Regions from separate parts of the Carnobacterium sp. GW821-FHT04C06 genome, predicted to be linked through region 4. Evidence: predicted binding sites of a transcription regulator. Region 4 holds the regulator's gene; each other region holds the start of a gene.

Region 1 (3,218 bases), on a different contig from region 4:
ATTTTATTTCTTCATAAAGTTGAATGTTTCTGATTTCATCATAGCCAACTTTAATATGATCGATATAAATACCTAATTCATCATAGCCTTTTATTTTTCCAATTGTATCTTTAGCGTAATCACCATTTTCATTAATTTCTTCTATTTGAATCGCTACTTTTTTATTCTTAACAATGGCAGAATCTAAAACAGAAGCTATTTCAAAAGAAGTCATTTGAGGTTTTTGAGAAATGGTATCGGCTAGTTCAGTTGCATCGTTCTCCAATGATTGACTGTGTTCGGATAAATACATTCCTTGCCATTTGACTGTTCCTCGGTCTTGATAGTGATCGTTAAATTTATTTAGCATGACGTTCTTCCTTTCCTGATGCGTGCCCGCCTACTAACGAACTACGCTTGATTGCAGTAGCACCTTCAAGAAGGCTACTAGCATGAATCAGACTATTAAAACCATACTTAGTACGAACTTTATCAACAACTGTATCTAAATGGTACTCGTTGACTTGTTCATTTATTTCTTTGAAAAGATCTAATTGGATATCTGTACGGTAAACTAGTTTTGAGTAACTGATGCCAATTTGTCGGACACTTTCATCTTTATAATAGTTTCTAAACAAAGTAAGACAGTGTTCAATTAATTGCTTGGTATTGTTAGTAGCGGTAATTTTGAGTTGTCGATTAAAGCCTTTGGTTACTTCGTGATTTGAATAGCGTATAAAAAGAGAAATACACTGTGTTTGACAATTTTTTTTTCGTAATCTTGTAGCTACTTGATCAGCCATTTCTTTAATGACTAATTCTATTTCTTTTTGAATGCTATAGTCTTTAAGCAGTATTTGTGAATTGCTGTAAGATTTTTCTAAGGATTTGTATTTAACTGAAATATCGCTACGATCGATTCCCCATGAATGTGCATAAAGCTGTTCACCGATAATCCCCATTTTTTCTTTGAGTATTCCAGGATCAAAATGTGCTAAGTCATAAACTGAGTGGACATTCATTTGAATTAATTTTTTAGCCGTTTGCGAACCAATTCCCCACATATCTGTTAACGAGGGAATCTTCCAAACTTTATCCGCTACATTTTGATAGCGCCATTCGGCTTTAAAATCAGGCGCATTTTTGGCCTCATTATCTAAAGCTAGTTTGGCTAACAACGGATTATCTCCAATTCCAATGGTGGTATACAAACCTAGCTGATGATAGACATCGTACTGGATTTTTCGTGCAATTTCATAAGGAGTAGCATGAAACATTTTTTTAACAGGGGTTATTTTCAGAAAAGCTTCATCGATTGAATAGACTAAAATATCTTCTTCAGCTGCATATTTTCTAAAAATAGCGATAATTTGTTTGTTTTTCTCAATATATAAACTCATACGAGGAGGGACGATGATTAATTGAGGGTGGTGAGGCAAATCAAATTTACGCATCACATTAGAAATCCCTAGTTTTTTTTTTGCAGCAGGTGAACTAGCTAAAATTAACCCACCATTGCTTTCTTCGTTAGACATTACAACAAGCATGGTTTTAAGTGGGTCTAATCCTCGTTCAACGCATTCAACACTGGCGTAAAAACTTTTGATGTCGATACATAAAATATCCGAACGTGGTTCGTTAGAATAGTCCAATTCCAATTCCGTAACAGTTCACCTCTCGTTTTAATAAGATAATCCTATTATACGAACATACGTTCAATAAGTAAAGGCGAACATACACACACACTTGCTTTTTTTTATGTATTTAGTAAAAGAATAAATGTATTGTTATAATTCATGTGAATAATTAATTAATGAAATAGTTGTATTAGTTGTTTTAAAGCGATACATTGAGTAAGAAAAGGCGTGAAGGGAAGTTGAAAATGGTTAAATTAAATTTATTTTAATAAATTTAATTTTTTTAAAATCATTCGATTTTTTATTCATATATGAAACAAAAAAAAGGATTGCTCTAAGTAATTAGAACAATCCTTTTTATAGAATGGTTAAACAGGCATAATGATTGGTAAAATCATTGGATGACGCTCTGTTTTTTCAAATAAGAAAGGTTGTAAACTGCCAATAATCGTTTCTTTAATATATTGTTCAGTTACATTTTCTTCTTTTAGCGCCTCTTTTAAGTTTTTAAAGATAACACGTTGCGCTTCATTGATTAAATCACCAGACTCACGCATGTAGATAAAGCCACGAGAAAGGATATCTGGACCAGCTAAAACGTCTTTTGTTTTATAATCTAAGGTCACAACGACAACAACTAAACCTTCCTCAGAGAGGATTCTACGGTCACGTAGGACCACGTTGCCGATATCTCCAATTCCTTTTCCATCAACATAAACATCACTTGCATTGAAATGACCAGCAGAGCGAGCAGAATCAGCCGTTAATGCTAAAACATCACCATTTGCAAGGATAAATGAATTTTCTTTTGGAATACCAACTTGTTCTGCAAGGGTCGTATGGATTTTTTGCATTCTAAATTCACCATGGACAGGAACAAAATACTTAGGTTTCATTAAACGAAGCATTAATTTTTGTTCTTGTTGTCCACCATGACCTGAAGTGTGAATGTTGTTGACTTTTCCGTGAATCACTTCGGCACCAGCTTCAGAAAGCAAGTTGATTACGCGGTTTACACTAGTTGTATTGCCTGGGATAGGCGAACTTGAAAAGACAACTGTATCACCAGGTTGAATGGAGATTTGACGGTGAGTTCCGTTGGCAATACGGCTTAGCGCTGCCATTGGTTCACCTTGAGAGCCGGTACATAAAATCGTTACCTCATTTGCAGGCAAACGATTTAATTCGTGAGCATCGATAAATGTATCTTCAGGTGCAGTGATATAACCTAATTGACGCCCAGTGACCATAGCAGCTTCCATACTTCGACCAAAAACAGCAATTTTACGACCCGTTTTTACCGCTGCATTTGCAACTTGTTGGAGACGTGAAATATTTGATGCAAAAGTCGCAAAAATAATTCGACCTTCTACTTTTTGGAAAATACTAGTGATGGATTCACCAACGACTTGTTCGGATTGAGTAAAGTTTGGAACTTCCGCATTTGTACTATCAGATAAGAGTGCTAATACGCCATCTTCTCCAATTTTTGCCATACGGTGTAAGTTAGCAGGTTCACCAACAGGTGTGAAATCGAACTTAAAGTCACCCGTTAAGACAATGTTGCCGGGTGGTGTTTTAACAACGATTCCTAGTGCATCT
Region 2 (3,218 bases), on a different contig from region 4:
CGAAACGTTAAAAAACCCACAATTTGCAATCAATAAACATTTAACAGAGGCACCAAGTCGTTTGACAGAAGCAACCCTCTTGCAAAAAATGGAGAAAACGGGTTTAGGAACTCCCGCAACAAGAGCTGAAATTATTGAAAAATTAATCAGTAGTGAGTTGATGGAACGTGCACAAAATAAATTAAGTGTGTCGCCTAAAGGAAGACAGTTATTGACTCTGGTTAATCCAACACTTGTAACACCTGATTTAACTGCGAAATGGGAAAAAGCACTAGAAGAGATTGCCGCTAGCAAATTAAAAAAAGAAGTCTTTATTAAACAAATCGAAGCTGAAACAACACGCCTAGTAAAAGAGATCAAGACAAGCAATCAAGTATACACCGATCACTCATTAACGAATAAAACATGTCCGGATTGCGGTGAAAAGTTAAAAGAAAAAAATGCTCGTGATGGCAAAATTTTAGTTTGTAGCAATACGGAGTGTTCTTACCGCCGTAGAAAAGATCCAAAAGTATCGATGCATCGATGCTCACAGTGCCATAAAAAAATGGAAATTCATGAAGGCAAAAATGGTGCTTATTTCAAATGTAAGTTCTGTAATATCTCTGAAAAAATAGGAGATAAGAAAAATAAAAAAATGTCAAAACACGAAGAAAAGAAAATGCTTAAAAAATATAGTCAAAGTGAAGAGGAAGTTGAAAGTCCTTTAGCATTGGCATTAAAAGCTGCCATGAAGGAGAATAAGTAATCATAAAAAAAAGCCTGCTCTTTTTGCAGGCTTTTTTATTTAAGTGTTTATAGAAGCGAAACAAAAAAAATTCAAGTTATTTTGTAGACAAGAATATAAGAATAGTTTATCCTTTATATAGGAGTTGACTTTTAAGCAACTTAAAAAGGAGGATTTTATGAATATTAAAGAAGTTAAACTTGAAGCTAAAAATAGCTTGCAAGGCAACTGGGGAACGGCTATTGGTGGATTTATCATTTTAGGATTAATTAGTTTCGCAATGTCAATGGTAACCAATATGATTTCTGGTGTTGGATCAATTGCAGGTGGTTTGGCAGGCGCAAATAGTGGAAATATTAGTGAAGCAGATCTTATCGCGATGACATCTGTAATGATTGGTACAATGTCTGTATCATTTGTTTTAGGGATTATTACCCAAATTATTAGCTCAGTGTTAGATGTTGGGTATAAATGGTCATTTTTAGACTTAGTAGATGGAAAAAATTATTCAATCGGTTCAATTTTCCAAGTATTTAATAAAAACTTTTTCAAAGTGTTAGGTTTAATTATTATGATTGGTATTTTTACTGCATTATGGTCATTATTATTAGTGGTTCCTGGTATTATTAAGTCATATAGTTATAGCCAAGCATTGAATATCATGAAAGATAATCCAGAGATTGGCATTTTAGATGCAATTACAGCGAGTCGTAAATTGATGGACGGCAAAAAAGCAAATTTCTTCTTTTTACAATTATCATTCATACTATGGTATATCGTACCACTTATTATTTGGTTGGTTGTGTTTTTCATAGGTATTAGTGGGTGGGATAATGGAACTTCTCCATTAGTTGTTACATCAATAATTTTGGCATTTGTTTTAGCGCTATATTTTATTGCCATTAGTTTTTACATCACTCCTTACCTAAAAACTTCAGAACAAGTTTATTACCGTCGTTTGACAGTTCAACAGTTAGGGGAATAATCGTATAATTAAAACTCTTAGTAGGAAATCTACTAAGAGTTTTTTTTTGTTAAAAAGGCAATAGAAATTGATTTTTTTAAGGGGAGAGAGAACATTTGTCCGCTTTTTTGTGTATAATAAAGAAGAATATGATTGAAAGGAGTATGAAGAGTGGCACAAAAAAAGAAGACGAAAAAAAAAGCACCCTCAAAAAAACAACAAAAACGGAATCTTTCCATTGAAATTATTGGTCTTTTATTTATCTGTTCCGCTATTTTCGCGGCAAGCAAATTAGGTTTTATTGGTATCTTAATTGCGAACCTATTCCGCTTTTTTGTAGGGAATACCTATTTGGTTAGTGTGGTTGCTTTTGGTTTATATGGTCTGTATTTAGTTTTAAAAGGCAAAGAACCTTCCTATAAAAGTAAGAAAATTATTGGCTTTAGTATTATGTATCTTAGTTTACTTGTGATTCTTCATGCCAGATTATTTAGTCCAATTATGGGGACGAATGTTAAAGTAATTCCTGCAACATTACGCTTTTTTATGACGGATATGGGAAATAATCAAATTAAAGAATCGCTTGGCGGTGGCATGATAGGCGCACTGCTTTACAGTGGAAGTCATTTTCTATTTTCACAAGGAGGTACGTACTTTATTGCAAGTATCTTAATGATTGCTGGTTTTTTTATTTTCTTTAATTTATCGTTTAAAACAGTGTTGATAAAAGTAAGAGATGTTCTGCAAAAAAATGGCCCAATTTTACAGAAAAAATGGCAAGCTTTTAATGAGAAGCGGAGTACAGTGAAACAAGAAAAAAATTCAAAAAAAGAAAACAATGGTGATTCTAAGCAACAGTCTAAGAATCGAGTCCAACCAATTTCACCAGGACAAGCACTTGCAGCTGCTGAAAAAGAAGCTGTGGTAGGCGAAGCAGAGCAGTTAGAATTGAAAATCGACAGTTATCAACAAAATTTAAAACCTACTTCAACAGAAGTCAGAGAGCCAGTAAAAGAGGAAGCAGAGCCAACTGGAGAGTTGAACTTTGAAATCAAAGCAGAACCAGAAAACCGAGACTATCAATTACCTCCTACAACATTGTTAAATGCAATTGAAGCATTGGATCAGTCGAATGAATATGCCTTGATTCAAGAAAATGTAACCAAATTAGAAGCGACTTTCAAAAGCTTTGGCGTAGATGCTAAGGTAACGAAAGCTAATTTGGGACCAGCAGTTACAAAATATGAAGTACAGCCAGCGATTGGGGTTAAAGTTAGTAAAATCGTTAGTTTAAGTGATGATATTGCGTTAGCACTAGCTGCAAAGGATATCCGTATTGAAGCACCCATTCCAGGGAAAGCCTTTATTGGGATTGAAGTACCAAATAGTGAAGTAAGTATTGTTGCTTTTAGAGATATTATAGAAGCACAACCCCTACATCCTGAAAATTTATTGGAAGTACCTTTAGGTCGAGATATTACAGGATCTGTTGCCACTGCTGATTTAGCCAAAATGCCCCATTTATTG
Region 3 (3,218 bases), on a different contig from region 4:
CTAATTCAAGTTGTTGTTCTTCAACTAGTAATGTTGCTTTTTTCTCTTGATCGTCAATTAGCTGTTGTCTTGAACTTAGTTTTTCTTCTTTGGCTTCAAGGGAACGTTCCCGTTTTTCTAGTCCATCATCTTTACGGTCTAGGTTTTCTTCACGTTGTAGTAAACGATTTTCTTGTTTCAGAATGTCGCTTCTTCTCTCTTTTAGCTCCGTTTCAATTTCAGTTCGGTATCTGTGATTTTCATCCTTCGCCTCCAACAAAGCTTCTTTTTTCATGGTCTCTGCTTCTCTTCTTGCTTCCTCCAAAATTCCAGTTGCAGTGTTTCTAGCTCCTGCTAGTTCCTTTTCGTGAGTTGACTTGCGGACGATATATCCTGCGATTAGACCAACAACTAAAGCAACGATAGCGAAGGCTACACTAATAATTAACATTCTTCCACCTCCGTATCATGTATTTAATTGGTCATTTATCATTTCTTTTGGTAAAAATATTGTTTTTAACAAATTTTTATCCCTATCTTTTATAAGTGTAATACAACACACCTCTAATTTTAATTGTAGAGAGGGTACATGTCAACTTAAATAGTGTGATTTGTTGAACCTTTTTATAAATATCAGATATCTATCAAATTAAATAATTATAGTTATCGTTATTAATTGAATTTATGTGTCTGTGTTTTATGTTATTTTGATAAACTAACATTGATAGCGTTCTCTTTTTATTTGAAAAAAAAGAAGTCTCATTGCTTTCGCAATGGACCTCTTTCAATTAATTATTTTTCAATTTCAGGTAAATCTAACACGATCTCACTTTTTTCAGAAACTTGCTTTTTAGATTCTTTTGCATTTTTCTTTTCAGAAGCTTTTTCTTCCACTTCTTCACCAATTCCATATGCTGCACGAACTTTTTTCTCAATTTCTTCTCTTAAGTCAGGATTGTCTTTAAAATATTTCTTCGCATTCTCACGACCTTGACCAATTCGCTCGCCTTCATATGAATACCAAGCACCACTTTTATCAACAATATCTTTTTCTGAACCCATATCTAATAGCTCACCAACTTGAGAAATTCCTTCGCCATACATAATATCAACTTCAGCTACTTTAAAAGGAGGAGCTACTTTATTTTTTACTACTTTAATTTTTGTTCTATTTCCAACAACATCCGTACCATTTTTAATTTGTTCTGCACGGCGCACTTCCAAACGAACCGTTGCGTAGAATTTCAAAGCACGTCCACCTGGTGTGATTTCTGGATTTCCAAACATTACACCAACTTTTTCACGAATTTGATTGATAAACAATGCAATTGTTTTAGTTTTATTAATTGACCCAGATAATTTACGTAAAGCTTGAGACATTAAACGCGCTTGTAAACCAACATGGCTAGCTCCCATTTCGCCTTCAATCTCAGCACGAGGAACTAAGGCTGCTACTGAATCAATTACCACGATATCAACGGCACCACTTGAGACTAAAGCGTCTGCAATCTCTAACCCTTGCTCACCTGTATCGGGTTGAGATAATAGTAATTCATCAATATTAACTCCTAAATTTTGTGCATATTGCGGATCTAATGCATGTTCAGCATCGATAAAGGCTGCGATTCCACCTTGTTTTTGAACTTCGGCAACGGCGTGTAAAGCAACCGTTGTTTTACCTGAACTTTCAGGTCCATAAACTTCAACAATACGTCCTTTTGGAAACCCACCTACTCCTAAAGCTACATCTAATGCTAATGAACCACTAGGAATTGTTGAGATTTGAGTATCAACTTTTTCACCCAGCTTCATTACAGAACCTTTACCAAAACTTTTTTCAATTTTTTTCAATGCTGCGTCCAATGCTTGTTTACGATCATCTGCCATTAAAATTCCTCCTCAATCTATCTTCAAAAAATTATTTACTAGTTCATTATCAGTTATTTTACGGTTACAAGATATATAATAATAGTTCTTGCTAAAAAAAGCAAGAGAAAATCGAACAAACATTCGGTTAAAAGAGATTTATTTTTACGTAGCTATTAAAAATCCATAGATACCAATGATTTCAACTTTCTATTTCTATTGGCAAAGAGAGCACTACTCTTCGAATGAAATCAAATCCTGCTAAAATTGCTTGTTCTCGATTACCATTTCGATCTCTGGCAAAATGATGGCAAATTGCAATTGTAGGTTGGTTCTCTTGTGCCAACGCAATCCAAACTGTTCCTACTGGTTGATTTTCAAGCATAGCTGGTCCTGCAACGCCAGTAAATGACAAAGCCATTTTAGTTTTCATTAATTTTTGTACACCTTCTGCCATTTCAATCGCACATTCTTTACTGACTGCGCCTTTTTCATTCAATGTTTTTGCTGAAACACCTAATAACTGTTCTTTGATTTCATTTTGATAAGCAACGACGCCACCATTAAAGATATCAGAAGCACCTGGAATACTTGCCAACATACTTTGAAATCCACCACCTGTTAAACTTTCAGCAGCAGTTATCGTAATTGTACGCTCTTTTAGCAAATCAACCACTACTTCAGCTAACCGAGTCGTGTCGCCATAGCCATAAAAATACTCGCCTACCCGCAGTTGAATCTTTTCTTCTAAGTTATCCAATAACAGTTTACAACAGGACTGAGAGTCTCCATTAGCGGTAATTCTAAGCGTCACTTCGTAATCTCCTGCATAAGGCGCTAATGTTGGGTTGGTTTGTTCTTCAATTAAGTCATCTAATACCGTAACCAAGCGTGATTCGCCAATGCCATAGAATCGCAACACCCTAGAAACCATAAGGGATTCAGTTGGATTTTCTTTTTGTAGAAGTGGCTTAGCTTCATTTAAAAACATCGGTTTCAATTCGTTGGGTGGACCGGGTAACAGCAAGTAATTCACGGTATCTTTTTTTAAGAACATACCCGCTGCTAACCCAGTTTTATTGGCTAATACGGTTGACCCTTCAATGACCAGTGCTTGTAAACGATTGTTTTCCGTCATTGGACGGTTACTTGCTTGATGAAATACGTTAATTTTTTCAAGTGCATTCTGATCGATTACCAATTTTTTCTTTAGATGAGCGGCTACTGTCTGTTTTGTCATATCATCTTTTGTAGGTCCTAGGCCACCTGTCAAAATAATCAAATCACTTCTTTTTTCAGCTTGCTCTAAAACAGCTTCAAGCCGCTTGGCATTATCTCCAACCACCACATGATGGTAAACATTTATTCCTAAT
Region 4 (3,218 bases):
CTATTTGCAATTCCTTGTCCAAGAGGACCTGTTGTTGCTTCAACACCATCTGTATGATGTACTTCTGGATGACCAGGGGTTAAGCTATCCCATTGACGGAAATTTTTCAAATCCTCCATTGATAGTTTGTAACCTGATAAATGTAACAAACTATATAATAGCATTGAACCATGTCCTGCTGAAAGTACAAAGCGATCGCGATTTACCCATGATGAGTTGCTTGGGTTTACGTTTAAATGTTTTGTCCATAGCGTGTACGCCATTGGAGCAGCCCCCATTGGTAAACCTGGGTGTCCTGAGTTTGCTTTTTGAATCGCATCCATACTTAGTGTTCTAATCGTGTTTACTGCAAGTTGGTCAGTTGTATCGAACAATTAAATCATCCTTTCAGTTTTAATATCTCTATTTTACTGTTTTAAATCGTTTTACGCAACGCTTTCATAGAATTATTGTATTTATTTTAACGATTAAACGCCAAATTTTAACAATTGATAAAGCGTTTTCTACTTATATGTCTCATTTCCTTCTTATTTTTAGCGGTCGTGTAATCCTTTTTCTTTTTGAATTTGCTTTAACTTTTCAGGAGTAACGTCTGTCCCATCATTGTCGACAACTTTCATTCCTTCGATATGATTTCTCATTCCACCGCGGAAAGCTTGTAAATATTCTTCTCTTAATTCTTTTTGTTCTTGTTGCTCTGATAAGCTGAGGGTTTCGCTCTTAGACTTATTGGCTAGCTCGTTAATTCGGGCTATTTTTTCTTTAGATAGCATTTAATTCACTCCATCTCGTTTCATTTGACCTCTTAACTATATCAAAAATTAAGCTGAAAATATATCCATTTGCCTAAAAATTAGTTTATTCTTACAAAGCTTTCAAGACACTAGGAATAGAAATTTAATTTTCACCGAACATCTGTTTGAATTCTGTGATTATTTATGGTATTCTATAGTTAAGAAAATTGATAAAGAAACGAGGTGCATTTAATCATGCGTAAAACTCCAGAATCTAGACAAATTGAAGTATTACAGTACATACATGAACAAGTTCAACTAAAAGGGTATCCCCCAACTGTTCGTGAGATTGGTACTGCTGTATCTCTTTCTTCAACGTCAACGGTACATGGCCACTTATCACGTTTAGAAAAAAACGGCTTTATTCAACGAGATCCTAGTAAACCTCGTGCTATTGAGTTAACTGCACTTGGATTGTCTAAACTTGGTGTCCCAATGGATAAGATTCCCCTTCTAGGAACCGTTACAGCTGGTGAACCGATATTAGCAGTTGAAGAAGCCACTGATTATTTCCCACTACCTCCTCATCTGCAATATGCAAATGAAGCGTTGTTCATGCTAACTATTCGTGGTGAAAGTATGATCAATTGTGGAATTTTAGATGGCGATGCTGTAATTGTTCGCAAACAATCAAATGCTGATAATGGCGATATCGTGATTGCTATGACAAGTGAAGATGAAGCAACTTGTAAACGATTCTTCAAAGAAAAAGATCATTACCGCTTGCAACCTGAAAACGATGGAATGGATCCGATTATTCTTAGTGAAGTAACCATTCTTGGAAAAGTTGTTGGATTATACCGGAGTCACATTTTTTAAGACTTTCAGAGTTTCCTTTATTAGGAAGCTCTTTTTTAATGCTTTTTAGTTGTCTCTACAAATAATTGTGCTAAACTTTGTATATAAGGCTTTTTTTATTCTCACATAAGGAGGTTAAGTGAAATGGTTGCATTATTGTTTTATTGGTTTAGCTTATTGATTCAAGTTGCTTGGATTCTTTTAAGTGTTGGTCTTTCCGTTATGTACTTACGCAATAAAGAAAATGGAAATTTATGGGCATTTGCTGTTTTGAATATTCTTTCAATTATTTATAGTGGCATTGTCATCTGGATTTATAACACTTGGGATTTCGGCATTCAAACATCTAATTGGTTTGCAATTATCGTTGGTATTTTAGTTGTTTTAACGATTATCGAGTTTGTCCTAGGACGCTCTCCTAAAAATCCAAAATCAATCGCATAAAAAGAATCCCCTTCAGGTTAGAATCAATCTAACTTGAGGGGGATTTTTATTTTAGTAGTCCATTAAAGTGAAGATATCGTATCCTTCAATTTGAGCACGACCATTTAAATCTGTTAATTCGATTAAGAAAGCTGTTCCTACAACAATTCCACCTAATTTTTCGATTAATTGAATCGTCGCTGCAATGGTTCCACCGGTTGCTAGTAAATCATCACAAACCATCACTTTTTGACCTGGTTTGATAGCGTCTTTGTGAATTTGCAAAACATCTGATCCATACTCTAAACCATAGCTAACTTCAACTGTTTCTCTTGGCAGTTTGCCTTTTTTACGAGCAGGAGCAAAACCGATTCCTAATTCATAGGCCACTGGGCAACCTACAATAAATCCACGAGCTTCTGGTCCAACGATCATTTCAACGCCTTTGTCTTTTGCGTATTTTGCAATTTCGTTAGTTGCATAACGATAAGCTTCTCCGTCTGCCATTAAGGGTGAAATGTCACGGAAAATAATTCCTTTTTCAGGGAAGTCTTTTACATCTGCAATATATTGTTTTAAATCCATCTATAAATCCTCCATTCAAATTTTACGAGGCTTCATTAATTTGTTGTTTTAACCAGATTTCTAATTCTGCAAAATGGCTGTACAGCAAGATTTTTTCGGCTTCTATTTGATTTAGTCGTTTTTGGTAATTTTCTGCATCAGACAACTCTTTTTTTGGAGCATCTTTGACATAGTTCATTACGCCATTGTCTATTGTAACAAATCCTAGTTCAAAAAACACGTTAATCATGAAAATTAATAAGTTATCTTTGATTTTTAGATAATTTGCTAAAATAGACAGCTTATGTCGAATATCAACATCTTTGTGTGTGGCTACGAATTTAAATAATTCTCCAAATTGTGTTCGGCTTGGCATCCCATTTAGGTAACTTTCTGATTCACTAAAAAAGGCAGTAACTAACTTTTCTGGTGTATTTCCCCGAATCGTTGACGAAATCCATTCTAATTCGTTTGGACAATCGATAAATACAAAGGTTGAATGTTGCGTTTTAAAAGCTTCAGCATCTTCTTTGGACTCAATCAAAACACTTTCACTGCCCATTGGAACTTTATCATTATGAGTTTGGTAGCTTTTCTTATTATAAAATAGATAACAAGCTGCGCCTTGTACCCAAAGAC

Evidence for each region. The regulator LexA, encoded in region 4, represses DNA repair genes until DNA is damaged. The targets are predictions, from matches to a motif close to CNAACANNTGTTNG.
Region 1: a site for LexA is predicted at 1,684-1,697, ahead of AC07SW_RS01655 (Y-family DNA polymerase). Genes of this name have one in related genera too.
Region 2: a site for LexA is predicted at 1,801-1,814, ahead of AC07SW_RS02575 (FtsK/SpoIIIE family DNA translocase). Genes of this name have one in related genera too.
Region 3: a site for LexA is predicted at 1,979-1,992, ahead of recA (recombinase RecA). Genes of this name have one in related genera too.

The regions. Positions count from the first base shown of each region.
Region 1 covers NZ_JBWKTN010000001.1:345,501-348,718, reverse strand. The annotation lists gene AC07SW_RS01660 (hypothetical protein) at 1-349, opposite strand, end outside; gene AC07SW_RS01655 (Y-family DNA polymerase) at 339-1,637, opposite strand; gene rnjA (ribonuclease J1) at 1,985-3,218, opposite strand, start outside.
Region 2 covers NZ_JBWKTN010000001.1:536,652-539,869, reverse strand. The annotation lists gene AC07SW_RS02585 (DNA topoisomerase 3) at 1-748, shown strand, start outside; gene AC07SW_RS02580 (DUF975 family protein) at 906-1,712, shown strand; gene AC07SW_RS02575 (FtsK/SpoIIIE family DNA translocase) at 1,863-3,218, shown strand, end outside.
Region 3 covers NZ_JBWKTN010000001.1:519,873-523,090, forward strand. The annotation lists gene rny (ribonuclease Y) at 1-430, opposite strand, end outside; gene recA (recombinase RecA) at 772-1,866, opposite strand; gene AC07SW_RS02520 (competence/damage-inducible protein A) at 2,048-3,218, opposite strand, start outside.
Region 4 covers NZ_JBWKTN010000005.1:99,969-103,186, forward strand. The annotation lists gene tkt (transketolase) at 1-374, opposite strand, end outside; gene AC07SW_RS09900 (DUF896 family protein) at 534-773, opposite strand; gene lexA (transcriptional repressor LexA) at 990-1,613, shown strand; gene AC07SW_RS09910 (hypothetical protein) at 1,737-2,036, shown strand; gene AC07SW_RS09915 (adenine phosphoribosyltransferase) at 2,088-2,600, opposite strand; gene recJ (single-stranded-DNA-specific exonuclease RecJ) at 2,623-3,218, opposite strand, start outside.